3 regions of the Kocuria himachalensis genome follow, and region 3 is predicted to be linked to each of the others. Evidence: riboswitches for the same ligand, from Rfam matches in the RefSeq annotation. Region 3 holds a riboswitch; each other region holds the start of a gene.
What was found. Region 3 has a riboswitch for glycine ahead of cycA (D-serine/D-alanine/glycine transporter). Riboswitches for the same ligand answer to the same signal wherever they lie in the genome.
Positions count from the first base shown of each region.

Region 1: linked by a shared signal. The riboswitch ahead of gcvP (aminomethyl-transferring glycine dehydrogenase) and the one ahead of cycA (D-serine/D-alanine/glycine transporter) in region 3 are both predicted to bind glycine.
Region 2: linked by a shared signal. The riboswitch ahead of gcvP (aminomethyl-transferring glycine dehydrogenase) and the one ahead of cycA (D-serine/D-alanine/glycine transporter) in region 3 are both predicted to bind glycine.

Region 1 is NZ_BAAGPL010000017.1:33,073-39,718, reverse strand. It holds gene rpoB (DNA-directed RNA polymerase subunit beta) at 1-444, opposite strand, end outside; gene gcvP (aminomethyl-transferring glycine dehydrogenase) at 761-3,685, opposite strand; glycine riboswitch at 3,843-3,951, opposite strand; gene rplL (50S ribosomal protein L7/L12) at 4,080-4,463, opposite strand; gene rplJ (50S ribosomal protein L10) at 4,562-5,086, opposite strand; gene ACYVM4_RS11780 (GNAT family N-acetyltransferase) at 5,419-6,570, opposite strand.
Region 2 is NZ_BAAGPL010000009.1:164,008-170,653, reverse strand. It holds gene glyA (serine hydroxymethyltransferase) at 1-827, opposite strand, end outside; gene gcvH (glycine cleavage system protein GcvH) at 824-1,201, opposite strand; gene gcvT (glycine cleavage system aminomethyltransferase GcvT) at 1,293-2,414, opposite strand; gene gcvP (aminomethyl-transferring glycine dehydrogenase) at 2,471-5,341, opposite strand; glycine riboswitch at 5,492-5,594, opposite strand; gene ACYVM4_RS07575 (GntT/GntP/DsdX family permease) at 5,797-6,646, shown strand, end outside.
Region 3 is NZ_BAAGPL010000028.1:4,455-11,100, forward strand. It holds gene ACYVM4_RS17695 (amino acid permease) at 1-556, shown strand, start outside; gene ACYVM4_RS17700 (FAD-dependent oxidoreductase) at 1,608-2,756, shown strand; gene ACYVM4_RS17705 (DUF1990 family protein) at 2,825-3,322, shown strand; glycine riboswitch at 3,654-3,753, shown strand; gene cycA (D-serine/D-alanine/glycine transporter) at 4,225-5,682, shown strand; gene ACYVM4_RS17715 (hypothetical protein) at 5,816-6,013, shown strand.

The DNA of each region.
Region 1 (6,646 bases), on a different contig from region 3:
CGGGAAGTCGCCCATGAACACGGTCTGCTGCTTGATCTCGCCCGTGTTGTTGTTCATGAACTCGGCCTTGACGTACAGGGGCGCCGAGTACGTGGCGTCCCGGTCCTTGCACTCGTCCATCGTGTACTTCGGGTCGTAGAACTCCGGCTCCGAGAAGGACAGGGACATGGTGCCCTGGAAGTCCTCGATCGGGGAGATCTCCTCGAAGATGTCGGACAGGCCGGAGGTGCGGGCGATGCCCTGCTCCCCGGTCTCGATGGCCTGCTGGACGCGGGCCTGCCACCGCTCGTTGCCCACGAGACGGTCGAAGCTGTCCGTCTGGAGGGCCAGCAGGTTCGGCACGTCCAGCGGTTCATGGATCTTGGCGAAGGAGATGCGGCGCGGGATGTTCCCGTCGGCCGGTCGGTTAGCGGTTACGTTCGAATCGGTGCTCGAGGCGACCAAGATGGATTCCTTCCACAGACCTGCAGTTGAATCGCGCAGTTCCCGAATCGGGGAAACGGGTGGGCGAGGGCCGGCTGACTGACGATGCTGGTTCGCTCCCCGGGGCGCCCACCGCTATATGAAGGCACGCAGAATGAGGGACAACGCAAAGATCCAGCATAGACCCGAAGCGCGGCTCTGTCCACACGAGTGGTGGACGCGGGCGTCCACCACTCGTAGGATGGGAGATTTTCGTGCTCCGGGTCTCAGCGCCCCCGCGCGAGGAGCGCACGGCCGCGCCGCCGGGTCGGCGCCGCGCCCACCTCGACCCGGCCGCTCACCGGGCGGTCTCCACGATCCCGCCCTCGACGGTTTCTGCGGCCGTCGCCGGAGCCACGGAGGAGGCTTCGACCATCTCGTCGGCGGGCGGGGCCTCGACGGCGAACGCCTCGATCGGCGGGCAGCTGCAGACGAGGTGGCGGTCGCCGGCGGCGTTCTCCACCCGGCCCACGGGCGGCCAGAACTTGGCCAGGCGCAGCTCGGGCAGCGGGTAGGCGGCCCGGGAGCGCGGGTAGGCCCGGTCCCACTCGTCGGCCGTGAGCACCTCCGCGGTGTGCGGGGCGTGGCGCAGGACCGAGTCCTCGAGCGCCACCTCGCCCTCCGCGACGGCGGTCATCTCCGCGTGGATCGCGCGCATCGCGGCCACGAACCGGTCCAGCTCCGCGAGGTTCTCGGACTCCGTGGGCTCCACCATGAGCGTGCCCGCCACGGGGAACGCGAGGGTGGGCGCGTGGAAGCCGTAGTCGACGAGCCGCTTGCACACGTCCTCCGCGGTCACCCCGGAGGCCTTGGTGAGCGCGCGGAGGTCCAGGATGCACTCGTGGGCCACGAACCCGCCGGGGCCGGTGTAGAGGGTCGGGAAGACGTCGGCGAGCCGGGTGGAGACGTAGTTCGCGCTGAGGATCGCGGTGCGCGAGGACGCGGTGAGCCCCTCCGCGCCGGTCATGGCGATGTACATCCAGGTGATCGGCAGCACCCCGGCCGATCCCCAGCGGGCCTGGGACACGGGGAACGCGTCCTCCTCGCCGTCCACGGCCCCGGGGTCCCCGGGCAGGAACGGCACGAGGTGCTCCGCCACGGCCACGGGTCCCACGCCGGGCCCTCCGCCGCCGTGCGGGATGCAGAAGGTCTTGTGCAGGTTCAGGTGGGAGACGTCCCCGCCGAAGCGGCCCGGCCGGGCGAGGCCCATGAGGGCGTTGAGGTTGGCGCCGTCCACGTAGACCTGACCCCCCGCGTCGTGCACGGCGTCGCACACGGCGGTGATCTGCTCCTCGAACACGCCGTGCGTCGAGGGGTAGGTGACCATGATGCCCGCGAGCTCCTCGCCCACGGCGCCGATCTTCGCGGCGAGGTCGTCCATGTCCACGGAGCCGTCCCCGGCGGTGGCCACGACCACGACCTTGAGGTCCGCGAGCACCGCGGAGGCGGCGTTGGTGCCGTGGGCCGAGGACGGGATCAGGATGGTCGTGCGCTGCCGGTCGCCCCGGGAGAGGTGGTAGCGCCGGATCGCGAGCAGCCCGGCGAGCTCGCCCTGGGACCCGGCGTTGGGCTGGACGGAGACCGCGGCGTAGCCGGTGATCTCCGTGAGCCAGGACTCGAGCTGGGCGATGAGCTCGCGCCAGCCCAGGGTCTGGTCCTCCGGGGCGAGCGGGTGGACCGAGGCGAACTCGGGCCAGCTGATGGGCTCCATCTCCGCGGCCGCGTTGAGCTTCATGGTGCAGGAGCCGAGCGGGATCATGGTCCGGTCCAGGGCCAGGTCCTTGTCCGCGAGGGAGCGCAGCCAGCGCATCATCGAGGTCTCGGAGCGGTGCAGGGTGAACACCGGGTGCGTCAGGTAGGAGTCGGTGCGCAGCAGCGCGGCCGGGAGCTCCCAGTCGGTCCCCGCGCCGCCGTCGTCCGTGGCCGCGGCGCCGAAGGCCGCGAGCACGGCGTCGACGTCGCGCTCGTCGTGGGGCTCCCCGACCGACACGGACACGTGGTCCGCGTCGGCCCGGCGCACGTTGATCCCGCGCTCCGCGGCGGCCGCGACGACGGCGTCGGCGCGGCCGGGGACCTCGGCCAGCACGGTGTCGAAGAACCGGTCGTGGACCACGCGGACGCCGGCGGCGGCGAGCCCGGCGGCCATGCGGGCGGCCAGCGCGTGCACCCGGTCGGCGATGGCGCGCAGACCGTCCGGGCCGTGGTAGGCGGCGTAGGCGCCGGCCACGATGGCCAGCAGCGCCTGCGCGGTGCAGATGTTGGAGGTGGCCTTCTCACGGCGGATGTGCTGCTCGCGGGTCTGCAGGGCCAGCCGGTAGGCGGGCCGGCCGGAGGAGTCGGTCGAGACGCCCACCAGGCGGCCCGGCAGGTTCCGCTCGAGGCCCGTGCGGCAGGCGAGGAACGCGGCGTGGGGCCCGCCGAAGAACAGGGGCACCCCGAAGCGCTGGGCGGAGCCCACGGCGATGTCCGCCCCCTGCTCCCCGGGTGAGCGCAGCAGGGTCAGGGCCAGCAGGTCGGTGGCCACGGCCACGAGCGCCCCCCGGGCGTGCGCCTCCTCGGCGCGCTCGGCGAGGGGGACGACCTCCCCGTCGACGCCCACCTGGGTCAGGACCACGCCGAAGAGGTCGCCCTCGGGCAGCCCCTCCGCGAGGTCGGCGACGACCAGCTCGATGCCCACGGCCCGGCAGCGCCCGCCCAGCACGGCGAGGGTCTGCGGGAGCGTCCGCGCGTCGACGACGACGCGCCGGCTCGTGGCCTTCCGGTTGGCGCGGCGCATCATCAGCACGGCCTCGGCCACCGCGGTGGCCTCGTCCAGGAGGGACGCGTTGGCCAGGTCCAGGCCGGTGAGGTCCATGACGGCGTTCTGGAACGTGAGCAGCGCCTCGAGGCGGCCCTGCGAGATCTCGGGCTGGTACGGGGTGTAGGAGGTGTACCAGGCGGGGTTCTCGAGGATGTTGCGGCGCAGGGCGGGCGGGGTGACGGTGTCCGCGTAGCCCTGACCGATCATCTGGGTCATCACCCGGTTCTTCGCGGCGACCCGGCGCAGGGCGGAGAGCGCCTCGTGCTCCGGCATCGGGGCGGGCAGCCGCAGGGGCTGGTGCGAGGCGATGCCGGCGGGGACCGCGCGGGCGACAAGCTCGTCGAGGTCGGCGGCGCCGACCGCCCGGAGCATCGTCCTGGTCTCGGCGGCGTCCGGTCCGAGGTGGCGTGGCAGGAAGGACAAGGTGAGCTCCTCGTGGTTCGAGGCCCGGTGGGGCCCGTCCGACCTCCCCGCTCTGTCGTCCGGCCGGGGAGTTCTCACCGGCCGCCGCGGGCCGGTCTGCACCGCCGGTGGCCTCCCGCCCGGGCCGGCGGCGGGGCGGGGACCTCTTCAGAGTGGCCTGCTCGCAGCGGTCCTGGGGCCTGAGAGATTCCCGGGGAGGAGTTGCTCCTTCGGCGCCGCCCGCCGCCCGGGACGCGGACGACGTCGGACTCTCCCGCTGCGCGTGGACGGCCGATGTGGTTGTGCCCCCAGTCTCCCACAGACCGGTCGCGCACGGCACGAGGCCCCGGACGCCGTGCGTCCGGGGCCTCGCAGGAGCGTTCGGGAAGGAACGCGTCCGGGTGCTGCTGGGGTCCTACTTGAGGGTGACGGTGGCGCCGGCGCCCTCGAGGGCCTCCTTGGCCTTCTCGGCGGCCTCCTTGGTGGCGCCCTCGACGACGGCCTTGGGGGCCGAGTCCACGAGGTCCTTGGCCTCCTTGAGGCCGAGGGAGGTCAGCGAGCGGACCTCCTTGATGACCTGGATCTTCTTCTCGCCGGCGGCCTCGAGGACGACGTCGAACTCGGTCTGCTCCTCGGCCTCCTCGGCGGCGGCGGCCGGAGCGGCGGCACCGGCGACGGCCACGGGGGCGGCGGCGGTGACGTCGAAGGTCTCCTCGAAGGCCTTCACGAACTCGGAGAGCTCGATGAGGGAGAGCTCCTTGAACGCGTCGATCAGTTCAGCGGTGGTGAGCTTGGCCATGGTTGTGGCTCCTTTTCGATGGTGTGCCCCGGCCGGGTTCGTCGGCGCGGGACGGTCTGGTTCCGTGGTGAGAATGTGCCTCGCGGCGGGGGTGCTGGTCAGGCGTCCTGCTCCTCGACCTTGGCGCGCAGCGCCTCGGCCGTGCGGACGGTCTTCGACAGCGGGGCCTGGAACAGCGCCGCGGCCTGGGACAGGGACGCCTGGGCGGCACCGGCCACCTTGGCCAGCAGCACCTCGCGGGACTCGAGGTCCGCGAGCTGCTTGATCTCCGCGTCGCTGAGGGCCTTGCCCTCGAGGTAACCGCCCTTGACGACGAGCTGCGGGTTCGCCTTGGCGAAGTCACGCAGGCTCTTGGCGGCCTCGACGGGATCCCCCGAGATGAAGGCGATCGCGCTCGGGCCGGCGAGCTGGCCGTCGAACGCGTCGATGCCCAGCTCCTTGGCCGCGATCGCGGTCAGCGTGTTCTTCACCACGGCGTATTCGGCGTTCTCACCGAGCGAGCGGCGCAGCTCCTTGAGCTGGGCCACGGTGAGGCCGCGGTACTCAGTCAGGACAGCGGCGTCCGAGTTGGAGAACATCTCCTTCAACTCGGCGACCGCGGCTGCCTTTTCCGGGTTCGCCATGGTACTCCTTCCGGTCTTCGATGCCGGTCGCTGCCGAAAGGGGCCCGGGCACAGAAAAAGCCCCGCGCAGATGCCCGGGGCTCGGCGTCACGGCCCGTGCAGGACGGGACGTGCTCGCTGTGCTGGTTCACCTGCGCTGGCGGTTCCTGGCGGAACTCTTACGGCAGTCCTCCCGTACCGCGCACTCCGAAACGAGGCGCACGAGGCAGAAGGACAACGACCGGCGGTCTTTGGTACGCCCCAGGCTACCGGAGGGCTCCGCCACGGCCAAATCGGCGCCGGAGCGGCCCGGGAACCGCCCGATGATCTCCACGTCCGGCCCGGGATCCGGCTCAGGCCGAGGGGAAGTCGCGGGCCCAGACGCCGCTGCGCCCGGCCACGCGGAAGCCCAGCCGGGCGTTGACCCGGCTCATCCGGTCGTCGCCGCTGTGGCTCCAGGAGTAGACGGTGCGCACGCTCGGGGCCAGCCGCTCGAGCTGCTGCAGGTTGGCCAGCTTCAGCCGGGTGGCGAGCCACCGGCGGCGGTGCTCGCGCAGGACCACGGTCTCGTCCTGCATCCCGATCGGCGGCTCATCCCCCGCCAGGACGATCTCGGTCATCCCGACGAGCCGTCCGGTGCGCTCGTGCTCGGCCACGGCCACGAGGGAGAGGTTGCCCGCCTCGGCGCGCAGCTGGTCGGTCCGCCGCACCCGCTCGGCGTCCCACGGCTCGTGCTCGACGGCGGCCACCGGGGCCAGGAAGGAGTCGGACGCCATGCGCGAGTGCAGGGCCGCGAGCTCGTCGAGCCGCTCCTCGGGGGCCGGGCCGCTCCAGATGTGGATCCGGTACGGCTCCTGCGCCGGCGAGGCCTCGACCTCGCGCAGCAGGGCCTCGACACGCTCGGGTGGCAGCGGCACGTCCAGCAGACCGAAGTCGCTGACCGACTCGAGCCGGTAGCCGGCGCTCAGGGCGAAGCGGGTCTGCCGGTTGGACACGGGCAGCCGGCCCGACCCGTCGGCGGCGTCCACCCACTCGACCATCCCGGGGGTGATCACCGGGAAGACCCCGGTGACGCTGCCGTCGCCCTGGATCTCCTCGGGGCCGGGGTGCTCGGTCTGGATCCGCAGGTGCCGGCGGGACTCCCCGACGGCGAGCTGCTCGGCGGCCGCCAGCAGCTCGCTGCCGGTGCCCTGCGAGGTGACGTCGGGGTCCACGTCGACGGTGATGTGGGCGGAGTCGGTGAGCGTGACCAGGGGCATCCGCACCTCGGCCCGCCCCGCGAGCCGGTCCTGCGCCCAGGCGAGCAGGACGACCACGCGCTCGAAGGGGTCCAGCAGGTCCCGGTAGAGCTCCTGGGCGTCACCGGTGAGGTCCGAGATCCCCCACACGTGCTGCCGGGACCGGCGCACGAGCTCCGCGACGCGCCCCAGGAGCTCCTGCGCGGCGTCGTCGAACTCGTCGGGGATGCGCATCTGCTCGATGCGCACTGGGGGGTGCTCGCTCACGTGGGGGATCTCCGTTCCGTGGGCGCCGGCGGACGCCCGTCGGCTGCTGGGTCGTGGGAGGGGTGGTCCGGTCGGA
Region 2 (6,646 bases), on a different contig from region 3:
TGCTCGAGCGGACCGCCCTGCTGGCCCGGGAAGACCGCGGAGTTGAGCTTCTTGGCGATGCCGGCCTCGTTGCTGAGGATCAGGCCGCCGCGCGGGCCGGCCAGGGTCTTGTGCGTCGTGGAGGTCACCACGTGCGCGTGGGGCACGGGGTTGGGGTGCAGCCCGGCGGCGACCAGCCCGGCGAAGTGGGCCATGTCCACCATCAGATAGGCGCCGACCTCGTCGGCGATCGCGCGGAAGGCGGCGAAGTCCAGCCGCCTCGTGTAGGCGGACCAGCCGGCGATGATCAGCTGCGGACGGTGCTCCCGGGCGAGCCGGGCGACCTCGGCCATGTCGACCCGGTGGTCGTCCTCGGACACCCCGTAGGCGGCGACCTGGTAGAGCTTGCCGGAGAAGTTGAGCTTCATCCCGTGGGTGAGGTGCCCGCCGTGGGCGAGGTCCAGGCCCAGGATGGTGTCCCCTGGCTTGATCAGCGCGGACATGGCCGCGGCGTTGGCCTGGGCCCCGGAGTGCGGTTGGACGTTCGCGAAGCCGGCGCCGAAGAGGTCCTTGGCCCGGTCGATGGCCAGCTGCTCGATGACGTCCACGTGCTCGCAGCCGCCGTAGTAGCGGCGCCCCGGGTAGCCCTCGGCGTACTTGTTGGTGAGCACCGAGCCCTGGGCCTGCATCACGGCCACGGCGGTGTGGTTCTCGGAGGCGATCATCTCCAGGCCCTCGCGCTGCCGGCCGAGCTCCTGGTCGATCTGCGCGGCGACCTCGGGGTCGAGCACGGCGAGATCGGCGGTCAGGGTCTCGACGTCCTGCTGTGTTCCTGCGTGCGTGCTCATGCCTGCTCCTCCTGGGCCTGCGCGTACTGCTCGGCGGTGAGCAGCTCTCCCTCCTCGGTGACCTCGACGGTGAACAGCCATCCGTCCCCGTAGGGATCGGAGTTCACCAGACCGGGCTCGTCGACGACGGCCGCGTTGACCTCCGCGACCGTGCCGGAGACCGGAGCGAAGAGCTCGGAGACGGACTTGGTGGACTCCACCTCCCCGCAGACCTCGCCGGCGGTGACGGTGGAGCCGGCCTCGGGCAGGTCGAGGTAGACGACGTCGCCGAGGGCGTCGACGGCGACCGCGGACAGGCCGACCTTCACGGGGGAGGACTCGTCCACCCACTCGTGCTCGGCGGAGTATCGCAGGTGGGAAGGGATGGTGCTCATGGTCGGAAGCCTTTCAGTAGGAGGGGCGACGGGTGGCGGAACGGGCTGGACGGCGCGGGCCGGGCCGGATCGGGGCCGGCCCAGGCGCGGGTCACTGCCCGCGCTGGTAGAACGGCAGGGACACGACCTCGAAGGGCACCGGCTTGCCGCGCAGGTCGACCTGCACCTGCGTGCCGGGCTCGGCGTGCTCGTTGTCGACGTAGGCCAGGGCGATGGGGTAGCCCAGGGTCGGGCTCAGCGCCCCCGAGGTGACCTCCCCGACGACCTCGCCGTCCACGCTGATCGGGTAGTGGCCGCGGGCCGCGCGCCGGCCCTCGCCGCGCAGGCCGACCAGCGTGCGGCCCACGCCCGCGGCCTTGCGGGCCTCCAGGACCGTGCGGCCCACGAAGTCCTCCTCCTTCTTGAAGGAGACGACCCGGCCGAACCCGGCCTCGAAGGGGGTGATGTTCCGGGTGAGCTCCTGGCCGTAGAGCGGCATCCCGGCCTCCAGGCGCAGGGAGTCGCGGCAGGCGAGCCCGCAGGGGACGAGTCCGAGGCCCGGCCCGCTCTCCAGGAGCGCCTTCCACAGCGGCACGGCCTGGGCGTCGGGCACGTAGAGCTCGAAGCCGTCCTCCCCGGTGTAGCCGGTGCGGGCGAGCAGCACGTCGATCCCGGCGACCGTGGCCGGCGCGGCGGCGTAGTACTTCAGCCCGGCGATCAGCTCCTGCTGTTCGGCGGAAGCCAGCTCCTGCAGGATCGCCTGCGCGGCGGGCCCCTGGACGGCGACCAGCGAGGTGTCGGCGGACTCGTCGGCCACGATGACGTCGAAGCCGGCGGCCCGCTCCTGCAGGGCGGCGAGCACGTCCGGGGCGTTGCCGGCGTTGGGCACCACCAGGTACTCGTGCTCGGCCAGCCGGTAGCTGATCAGGTCGTCGATGATCCCGCCCTCGGGGGTGCAGATCAGGGAGTACTTGGCCCGGCCCACGGCGACGGCGGCGAGGTTGCCCACCAGGGCCGTGTTCAGGAAGCGCGCTGCGTCCGGGCCGGTCACCCGGATCTCGCCCATGTGGGAGAGGTCGAACAGGCCGGCGGCCGTGCGCACGGCGCGGTGCTCGGCGAGCTCGGAGCCGTACTTCAGGGGCATGTCCCAGCCCCCGAAGTCGGTGAAGGAGGCCCCCAGCACGGCGTGCTCGTCGTGCAGGGCGGTGTGTCGGGAGGTGGTGCTGACGCTCATGTCGAGCCTTTCGTGGCAGTGCGGTCCGTGTCGGGGCGATCCGGTGCGGTGTCGGATCAGTTCTCGAAGGCCTCGGGGGCCGGGCAGGAGCAGATGAGGTTGCGGTCCCCGGCGGCGCCGTCGATGCGGCCGACCGGCGGGAAGTACTTGTCCTGGCGCAGATCCGGGACGGGGAAGGCGCCCTGCTCGCGGGGATAGCGGCGGTCCCAGTCGCTCGCGGCCACGACCTCGGCGGTGTGCGGGGCGTGGCGCAACGGGCTGTCCTCGGCGCTGAGCTCGCCGCGGGCGACCTGCTCGATCTCCTCGCGGATGGTGGTCATCGCGGTGATGAACCGGTCGATCTCGGCGAGGTCCTCGGACTCGGTCGGCTCCACCATCAGCGTCCCGGCCACCGGGAACGACAGGGTCGGGGCGTGGAAGCCGAAGTCGATCAGCCGCTTGGCCACGTCCTCGGCGGTCACCTTGGTGCGGGCGGTGAGCGCCCGCAGGTCCAGGATGCACTCGTGGGCGACCAGCCCCTCGTTGCCGGTGTAGAGCACCGGGTAGTGCTCGTTCAGCGCGGTGGCGACGTAGTTCGCCGTGAGGAGCGCCGTCTGCGTGGCCCGGGTGAGGCCGTCGCCGCCCATCATCGCGATGTAGGCCCAGGAGATCGGCAGCACTCCGGCCGATCCGAACATCGTGGCCGAGATCGGCGCGCCGGCCGCCCCGTCCGCCTCGGCGCGGGTGGCGTCGCCGGGCAGGAAGGGGGCCAGGTGCGCGGCCACCGCCACGGGCCCGACGCCGGGCCCGCCGCCGCCGTGGGGGATGCAGAAGGTCTTGTGCAGGTTCAGGTGGGACACGTCCCCGCCGAACTGGCCCGGCTGGGCCAGGCCGACCAGGGCGTTGAGGTTGGCCCCGTCGATGTACACCTGACCGCCGGCGGCGTGGACGGCGTCGCAGACCTGGCGCACGTCGGCGTCGTACACCCCGTGGGTGGAGGGGTAGGTGATCATGATGGCGGCCAGCTGCTCGCGGTGGGTCTCGATCTTGGCGTCGAGGTCGGCGTGGTCGATGGTGCCGTCGGTGGCCGTCTTCACGACGACGACCTTCATCCCGGCCAGGACCGCGGAGGCGGCGTTGGTGCCGTGGGCCGAGGCCGGGATGAGGCAGACGGTGCGCTCCTCCTCGCCGCGCGACCGGTGGTAGCCGCGGATGGCCAGCAGACCGGCCAGCTCGCCCTGGGAGCCGGCGTTGGGCTGGAGGGACACGGCCGCGTAGCCGGTGATCGACTCCAGGCGGCCCTCCAGGTCGGCGATCAGCTCGCGCCAGCCGGTGGTCTGGTGGGCCGGGGCCAGCGGGTGGATCGAGGCGAACTCGGGCCAGCTCATGGCGGCCATCTCGGCGGTCGCGTTGAGCTTCATGGTGCAGGAGCCCAGCGGGATCATCGTCCGGTCCAGGGCCAGGTCCCGGTTCTCCAGGCGCGTCAGGTAGCGCAGCATCTGCGTCTCGGACCGGTGGGTGGAGAACACGGGGTGCGTGAGGAACTCCGTGGTCCGCCGCACCCCCGGGTCTAGCTCGAGGCCGCGCGGCCCGGCGGCGACCGCAGCGGTCGCGTCCGCCGCGCCGAAAGCCTCGGCGACGAGCACGAGGTGCTGCTCCGTGGTCGCCTCGTCGCAGGAGATCCCGACGTGGTCGGCGTCGACGTGCCGCAGGTTCACGCCGCGGTTCTCGGCCGCGCGGACCACCTGCTCCGCCCGCCCGGGGACCCGCACGGTGAGGGTGTCGAAGAACTGCTCCGCGACGAGCTCGTGACCGGCGCCCTGCAGCACGGTGGCCAGGGTCCGGGCGCGGTCGTGCACGCGCCGGGCGATGGCCGTGAGCCCTTCGGGTCCGTGGTAGACGGCGTACATGCCGGCCACGACCGCCAGCAAGGCCTGGGCGGTGCAGATGTTGGAGGTGGCCTTCTCCCGGCGGATGTGCTGCTCGCGCGTCTGCAGCGCCAGGCGGTAGGCCGCCCGTCCGGTGGCGTCCTTGGAGACGCCCACCAGGCGGCCGGGGAGGTTCCGCTCCAGGCCGGAGCGCACCGCCATGTAGGCCGCGTGGGGACCGCCGAAGAACAGGGGGACCCCGAAGCGCTGGGAGGAGCCCACCGCGATGTCCGCGCCCTGCTCGCCGGGCGGGGTGATGAGGGTCAGGGCCAGCAGGTCGGCCGCGACCGTGACCATCGCCCCGCGCTCCTTGGCCTCCGCGATCACCGCGGCGTGGTCGACGACGCGCCCCGAGACCCCGGGCTGCTGCAGGACCACGCCGGTGATCTCGCCCTCGGGCAGGCCCGCCGTCAGATCGGCGACTTGCACGGCGAAGCCCAGCGCCTCGGCGCGGGCCAGCACCACGGCCAGGGTCTGCGGCAGCGTGTCGGCATCGATGACGATCGTCCCGTTGCCGCGGGCCTTGTTGGCCCGGCGCATCAGCAGCACCGCCTCGACCACCGCCGTGGCCTCGTCCAGCAGCGAGGCGTTGGCCACCGGCAGCCCGGTGAGGTCGGCGACCATGGTCTGGAAGTTCAGCAGCGCCTCCAGGCGCCCCTGGGAGATCTCGGGCTGGTAGGGGGTGTAGGCGGTGTACCAGCCCGGGGACTCCAGCACGTTGCGCAGGATGACCGGGGGCGTGTGGGTGTCGTAGTAGCCCTGGCCGATCATCTGCACGGCCGTGGTGTTGCGGTTCGCGAAGGTGCGCAGCTGCTCGAGCACCTCCTGCTCGCTGAGGGCCTCCGGCAGGTCCAGCGGGGTGCGCTGACGGATGTCGGCGGGCACGGCGGCGTCCGCCAGGTCGTCGAGGCTGGTTCGGCCCACACGGGCGAGCATGGTCTGCACGGCATCGGAGCCGGCACCGATGTGCCGGTCGGCGAAGACCGTCGTCGGGGACGTGATCGCGAGCTGGATCGTCATGAGGAACTCCCGGGTGCTGCACGCCAGGGCGGCGTGGATCGGTTCGAGTTCCTCCCCGCTCTGTCTGGGACCTGAGAGATTCCGCGGCCGTGGGCCGCTTGCACCGTCGGTGAGTCCGGCGACGCGCGCCGGGCTGCTTTCCAGAGTTGCCGAACCGTGGTGGTACAGGGGCCTGAGAGTTTCCTGGGGAGGAATTGCTCCTACGGCGCCCTCCCGGCTGGGTGCACCGGAGGGACTCTCCCACCACAGTTCATGGGCGTCTTCTGCATCCAGGATAGCCGGATCCGGAAAGGAGTGTCCACCGTCACGGGGAGGGGACCGGCCGTGCTCGGGCCGGCGGCCGCGACTCCGGTCAGTCGACGCCAGGGCACTCGTTGACGATGTGGTCCAGCTCACATAAGATGTCTGACATCTTACAGGTGGGGCGTGCGCCCCCGCAGCTCATCGAGGACTTCATGACCACCACCACTCTCGTCCTACTGGGCCTGGCCGCCGTCGTGGTCATCCTGGGCCTCATCATCAAGGGCCGGGTGCACCCCTTCCTCGCCCTGATGATCGCGGCCGCGGGGCTCGCCCTCGCCGCCGGGATCCCGCTCGCCGAGGTCGTCCCCACGCTGACCACCGGCATGGGCAACACCCTGGGCAGCGTCGCACTCATCGTCACCCTGGGGGCCATGCTCGGCCGGATCATCGAGGTCTCCGGCGGCGCCGACGTCCTGGCCCGCTGGCTGCTCGACAAGTTCGGGGAGAAGCGCGCCCCCTTCGCGCTCGGCGCCACCGGCTTCATCTTCGGCATCCCCGTCTTCGTGGACGTCGGGCTGATCGTGCTCATCCCCATCGTCTTCGGCGTCGCCCGCCGGCTGGGCGGGAACATGCTCGCCTATGCCCTGCCGATCGTCATCGCCATGCTGACCGTGCACGTCATCGTCCCGCCCCACCCGGGCATCGTTGGCGGCTCCGAGCTGCTCGGCGCCGACATCGGACTCGTCCTGCTGCTGTCCTTCATCCCCGCGATCCCGATGTGGCTGTTCGGGCACTGGCTGGCCATGCGCCTCGCCCGCACCGCCCACGTGGAGATCTCGCGGGACGACGTCCTGCAGAGCGTCGGCGGCACGGGCCACACCGGCGTGGTGCAGACCAGGGCGCCCAGCACCGGTCTCGTGCTCGCGATGATCGCCGTGCCTCTCGCGCTCATCATGCTCCAGACCACCAGCGCACTGATGCTGCCGGAGGGCAACGCGGTCCGGACCGTGCTGTCCATGGTCGGCGCCTCGCCGATGGCGCTGCTGATCGGCGTGATCCTCG
Region 3 (6,646 bases):
CACGGCAGTCATCTCGGTGCTGAACTCTGGCCTGTACTCGGCATCCCGCATGTTCGCGGCCCTCGCCGATCAAGGCTTCGCGCCGAGATTCGTCGCCAAGCGCTCCAGGAATGGCGTGCCCATGTGGGCGCTCATCGCTTCCACGAGCGGCGCGGTCATCGCCACGATTGTGAACTTCGCAGCCCCCGGCTCCGGCATCTTTGACTTCATCATGAATTCAGCCGGCCTCGTGGCCCTTTTCGTGTACGTCTTCGTCTCGCTCACTCAAATGCGGCTCCGCCAGAAGATGACTCCCGAAGAGGTCGCAGGGCTCAAGCTGAAGATGTGGTTGCACCCCTGGCTGAACATTCTGCTGATCGCCGCGATCGTCGGTGTGTTCGTGGTGATGCTCTTCTCGGAGGGCGGCCGCAATCAGGTATGGACCAGCCTCATCGCCACGGGTGTACTCATCATCTTCTGGCCTCTCGTGCGCAAGAATCTCAAGAAACGAAAGATCCGCCTCAACGCCGAGATCATCCAAGAGGAAATAGACGGCGGGACCATTACCCAACACTGAGGTCTTCCCACCAGGAGGATGTGGTGGGTGGAGGTGACGGTCGACGAGGCGAGCAGATCCAAGAGCTCTCTCAGGACGGTTTCGACAGGACCATAGAGGTCCGTCGTGGAAGTGGTTGAGCGGTTGGCTTCACCAAGGATGTGTGATCTGGCCTGGGTCCATGCGAAGGGGTGGCAGCGGTCGTTCCAGCCGGTGACGAACGGAAGATGCGACTAGGTCTCCTGGCGCCCTCCGTCCGCCCAGCATCGCCTCGGATATCCGCTCATCGGCGCGTGAAAGTCCTGTGCCGGCGGCGGTCAGGTCGTCAGGAACCTGGCTCGGCACAGCGTCGCGAAATCGGGCTCACGGGAGTTCCAACAGATGCGAGAACACCCGCGCGCTCGTGTTCGATAACACTTTTGTGTGTAGCAGTGGGTTTTAGGCTCTCCACCTCTCAGTCCGGATTTCTTCCGCAAAGACGAGATGTGTACGGTCTCAGGGGATCAGCGCACGTCGGTTCCGTATCTGTCGAGCACGCGGTGCGGGTCGACGTCGTTGAACCCGATCGCAGATGTGTCCGCAACGGACAGCACGTCGTCCCCAAGGCCATCGTCGCGTCGGCACCGCCAGTACGCCCAGCACACCACCCTCCGAACTCGGAGTGGGCGTGCATGCCGGTGGCATAGGATCTGTCGCCGAGCGCTCGGTGGCGGATCCACTCAGCGATCAGCGTGGCGACCTGCCGGCTGTCTTCCCCCAGGGTGCCCAAGGCCCTTGCTGTTGCGTCTCAGTTCAGCGCACAGAGGGAGATTCAGGGCGGCGATCGTTTCCGCGGCTGTGAGGTCGACCCAGCGCACGGGGTCCTCAACTTGGAGGACGTCGAGCAATCGAGGCTGATGCGCCAAGAGGAGGCGTCGATGATGGAGGTGTCTACGTCACCCGCGCGTGTGACTCCGTAGGTGACACTCTGGTGTCCCCATGACTCCGAGGTGCGTTTCGCGCTCCGGCGTCACGGTTCCGACGGGCATCTCGCTGACACCGTCCCCACTCGAGATGTGGAGCAGCAAGAGACATGAACACCTCCAAATACGTTGTTGTGGGAGCAGGTCTCGCCGGCGCGGCCACCGCCTGGCACCTGGCTTCCCGTGGCCACGAAGTGACCGTGCTGGAGCGGTCCACCCCAGCTAACGAGTGGGGCAGCTCCCACGGGTCTGCTCGTATCTTCCGCTACGCGTATCCGGACCTGGGGTACACCCGGATGGTGATCGATGCCAGGCGTGGCTGGGACGAGCTCGAGCGGCTCAGCGATCGGCGGCTGATCACCCCTACGGGGTCGGTCGACCATGGCTCCGTGCGCCGACCGCGGCAGCTGGCGGAGGTCCTGCAGTCGGCGGGGGTGGAGCACGAGCTGCTGAGCCCCGCACAGGCCCGGCATCGCTGGCCGCAGCTGGTGTTCGACACTGAAGTGCTGTGGCATCCCGGCGCCGGGGTGCTCGATGCCGAGACCACGGTCACCACGATGGTGGAGCTCGCCGTGACCCAGGGGGCGCAGATCAGGACCGAGTGGGAGCTGAGTTCGGTGACGCGGTCGGGGAACGGCTTCCGCCTGACCTCCTTCACCGGAGAGGTCCTGGAGGCCGAGCGCATCATCGTGTGCGCCGGTGGCTGGCTGCCGGTCCTGCTGAGCGAGTTGAGCCTTCCCGACGCCTTCGTGCAGCAGATGCCCTCCTTGCAGGTGCGCCAGGAACAGGCCTACCACTTCCCCTACAAGGAGGCCCGTGAGGCATCGGCGACGCCGTGGCCCACGTTCATCCACCTGAGCGAGAACCTGCAGATCTATGGTCTCCCTGGGGGGCGCGATGCCCAGTTCCAGGGACAGAAGGTCGCGAAGTTCAACGGTGGCAAGGTCCTGTCCTCCGCCCGGGCCCAGGACCAGATCATGGACGAGAGCAACCGTCAGCAGGTGATGGACTACGTCACGCGCTACCTGCCCGGTGTCGTGCCCGAGCCCTACGCCGAGACCACCTGCCTGTTCACCAACACCCCGAACGAAGACTTCGTGCTCGACACGGTGGACAACATCACGGTGGTCTCCCCCTGTTCGGGCCACGGCGGGAAGTTCGCTCCTCTGATCGGGGAGATGGCCGCCGACCTGGCCACCGGCCGCGGTCAGGTGCCGGAAGTCTTCCGGGTCTTCGGCCGTCATCAGTACCATCAATAGGCAAGTGCCGTGGCTGGGCGGCCGATACTCGACCATGTGTAAAGCGTTCGCTTGGCACAGTGGCCGCCATGACCCTGCTGGATCGCCCGCTGTCGTATCCGGAGGTCGGCGCCACCGCCGGGCACTTGCCCGACGGGTACGAGGACCTGGTGGTCCACCGGGTCATCGGCCACGGTGAGTCGACGTTTCACGGAACCGCGGATCGCCTGCTGAGCTGGCATATGCACCGAGCAGTGGGCTTGACCGTCACGGCCACCTGTTGTCGTGTCGAGCCGGGCAGCCGTGTGCGCCTGCGCCTGGGTCGGCACCTGTTGCGGATGTCGTTCGCTTGCCAGGTGGTCTATGTCGTGGAGGACGAGCGCTGTCGCGGATTCGCCCACGGCACTCTGCGGGGCCACCCCGAACGAGGCGAGGAAAGATTCTGTGTCGATTGGCAGGACGACGATGCGGTCGTGTTCACCCTTACCGCGTTCTCCCGCCCGGGAACGTGGGCGTCCCGTGCCGTTGCGCCGGTCAGCCGCCGACTGCAGCAGCGCTGCAGTCGGCGGTACATCCAGGCCCTGTAACGCCTCCTCGAGGATCGGCGGGCGCACGCCACGAGAACCGCGACGCCGTGATGTGAATTCCTGACGGATGGCTTCCGGGTCATCGCCAGCATTTTGGGTGAGATTGACGGTGGCGGCCGACGGCCCTCCTGCCGGGCGCGGCGGGTCCGGGGGGCCGCCTGGGCGACGACAAAGTGGTGGTACAGGGGATCGAGTCGCACCGGCTTGCTTCACGTGGGCCGGCCAGTGGCCACGGGGTGGGCGTGGCCGGGGAGCCACGAGATGTCCGGCGTCTTGCGCTCCGGATCGAGGTCCGACTACGGTGTGAGCGCAGTCACATAGCAAGCGCCGTTGACGTGCGGCGGGAGAGTCCCGTCCAGCAGCATCGGTCGGGCGCCGTAGGAGCAATTCCTCCCCGGGAAACTCTCAGGCACCCGTACCGCCGCACAGAGGCACATCTGGAAAGTAGCGCGGTGTTCGCCGTGCTCGCCGAAGGAGCAAGCCCCACCACGAGCGGGTGCGGCGGAAACTCTCAGGCTGTCCAACAGATCGGGGAGGCGCCCACAGCCCGCGCGGGTCGACCGCGCAGAATCCTGGAGTTCCTCAATGACGATCACCTCGGACCCACCGCATCGGCGCCGCTTTGATGCTGCCCACCCCACCCCTGGGTGGAGCGCTGGGTGCGCCCGCAGGAATCCGCCGAGCCCAGCACGAAGCTGAATAATCTGGCTTCCTGGGCGAGCTGAGCGGACCTCTGGTCCATCGGTCCTCCCGCGCGCAACGTCTCTGATCTAGGGCCATGGCTTGTAAGGACCTGCCCACCCCCGCAGCGGCGTTCTGCGCCCCAGCATGCGAGGCCCGGGCCGACGTCCCGCGCCGTCTTCCATTACCCGTCCGAAGTTCTGATCGAAAGTGACTCCACCATGAGTGCCACCCAGCAACCGCCTCATCTCGAGAGGGCGCTGTCCAACCGTCACATCCAGCTCATCGCGATCGGCGGTGCCATCGGCACCGGCCTGTTCATGGGCTCGGGCAAGACCATTTCGGTGGCCGGGCCCTCGGTGATCTTCGTGTACATGATTATCGGCTTCATGCTCTACTTCGTCATGCGTGCCATGGGCGAGCTGTTGCTGAGCAACCTGGAGTACAAGAACTTCGGGGACTTCGCCGGTGACATCCTCGGTCCTTGGGCGGCCTTCTTCACCGGCTGGACCTACTGGTTCTGCTGGGTCGTCACCGGCATCGCCGATGTGGTCGCGATCGCCCACTACGTCTCCTTCTGGTGGCCCGACCTGCCCCTGTGGATCCCGGCCGTGGCCTGCATCCTGCTGCTGCTGGCCCTGAACCTGCCCACGGTGCGCGCCTTCGGGGAGACCGAGTTTTGGTTCGCGCTGATCAAGATCATCGCCATCATCGCCCTGATCGTGGTGGGTCTGGTCATGATCGTCACCAGCTTCGAGACCGAAGGCTCCCGCGCGGGGTTCTCCAACCTGTGGGCGCACGGAGGCATGTTCCCCACCGGCTTCATGGGCTTCGTGGCCGGGTTCCAGATCGCCGTGTTCGCCTTCGTGGGCATCGAACTCGTCGGGACCACCGCCGCCGAGGCCAAGGACCCGGAGGTCACCCTCCCGCGGGCGATCAACTCCATCCCGATCCGGGTGCTGCTCTTCTACGTCGGGTCACTGATCGTCCTCATGGCCGTGCGCCCCTGGACCACCTACAGCGCCGACGAGTCCCCGTTCGTGGGCATGTTCGCCCTCGCCGGCCTCGTAGGGGCCGCCGGGGTGGTGAACTTCGTCGTGCTGACCTCGGCGACTTCCTCGGCCAACTCCGGGATCTACTCCACCTCCCGGATGGTCTACGGGCTCGCCCAGGAGGGTGATGCGCCGAAGTCCTTCGCCCGGCTCTCCTCCCGCAAGGTCCCGCGCAACGCGCTGCTGTTCTCCTGCATGTTCCTGCTGGCCGGTGTGGCGCTGCTCTACGCCGAGGGCAGTGTGGCCGAGGCCTTCACCATGGTCACCACCATCTCGGCGCTGTGCTTCATGTTCGTGTGGTCCATCATCATGGTCAGCTACATCGTCTACCGCCGCCGCCGCCCCCAGCTGCACGCCGCCAGCAAGTTCAAGATGCCTGGGGGCACTTTCATGCCCTACGTGGTACTGGCGTTCTTCGGCTTCGTCATCTGGGCGCTGACCACCCAGCCCGACACGCTCACAGCCCTGGCCCTGACCCCGCTGTGGTTCCTGGCCCTGGGCATCGGCTATCTGGTGCTGCGCCGCAACCCCCAGCACGCCGCCATCCGCGCCCTGCACGAGGCCAAGGTCCGCCAGGAGCACAAGGACAAGGAGACCACCCCGGCGGAGCCCGTCCGCGCACCCTGACCTTCCACGGCAGTCCCACAACAGGTGCCCTGCCGGTCCTTGATGACCGGAGGTCCCCACGGGTGCACCCGTGGGGACCTCCGGTCATCCTCCCCCGGCACCCCCTATGCTCCTCCTCCAGGAGATCCCGCTCATGACCACCACCGGGCACCGGACAACCCGCCTCGGCGACCTCGCTCAGCTGCGTTCCGGGGACACGGTGGAGGCGCGCCGCTACGACACGGTGCTCTACCGGGGGCAGGTCGACGGCCTCGTCGCGAAGCTGGGCATTCTGTGGCTGCAACACGGCCCGTGGCAGGAACGCGTCCTACCGGAAACCACCGAGTCATGAGACCAGGTGTTATGTGGGCTCAGGCGTTTTCGCGGGGTAACCGTGGGAACGACTCCAGCCATTGGAGGCGATGGCGCGATGATGGGCGACCCGGCATGCCGCTGAACAGAACCGGCGGTCGGCGCGGCCGGTCATCCGCTCTCCGCACTGTTCGGATGGCCACGTCGGCTTCTCAGCGGCCTTCTCTGCTCGAACGAGAGCCAGCCTGCACCGATTCGAGCAGTACATGCGTCGCCGGCGTTTCGACGGGGCCAGGAGGAAGGGCGTGGTGCAGTTCTCGCAGTGATGCAACCCCCAGTCTTCCGTGAACTCTCGAACGGCAATGGCGTAGAGAGATACCTTGCTCCCCTGACCCCCGTTGGGCGTGTTGATGCAGTCGTTGCACACCAAGACGGGTGCTGCGGCCCTGAAGGCGTGCCCGGGGGGGCCGGCGACCTTCCATGCACCGCGGGAGGACGCCGGGGTTTTCGTCGGTGATCGGCTTCTCGCAGATGGGGCACTCCCGAACTGCTGTTTCCGTATTCGTTACCGTGACGTTCATGCCATCATTTGTGGGCATCATCGGCGGTAGCACCTGGTCGCAAAACTTGGTCGGCCGTTGCTGGCCCTCCTGGAGACGGTGCACAGCGTCTG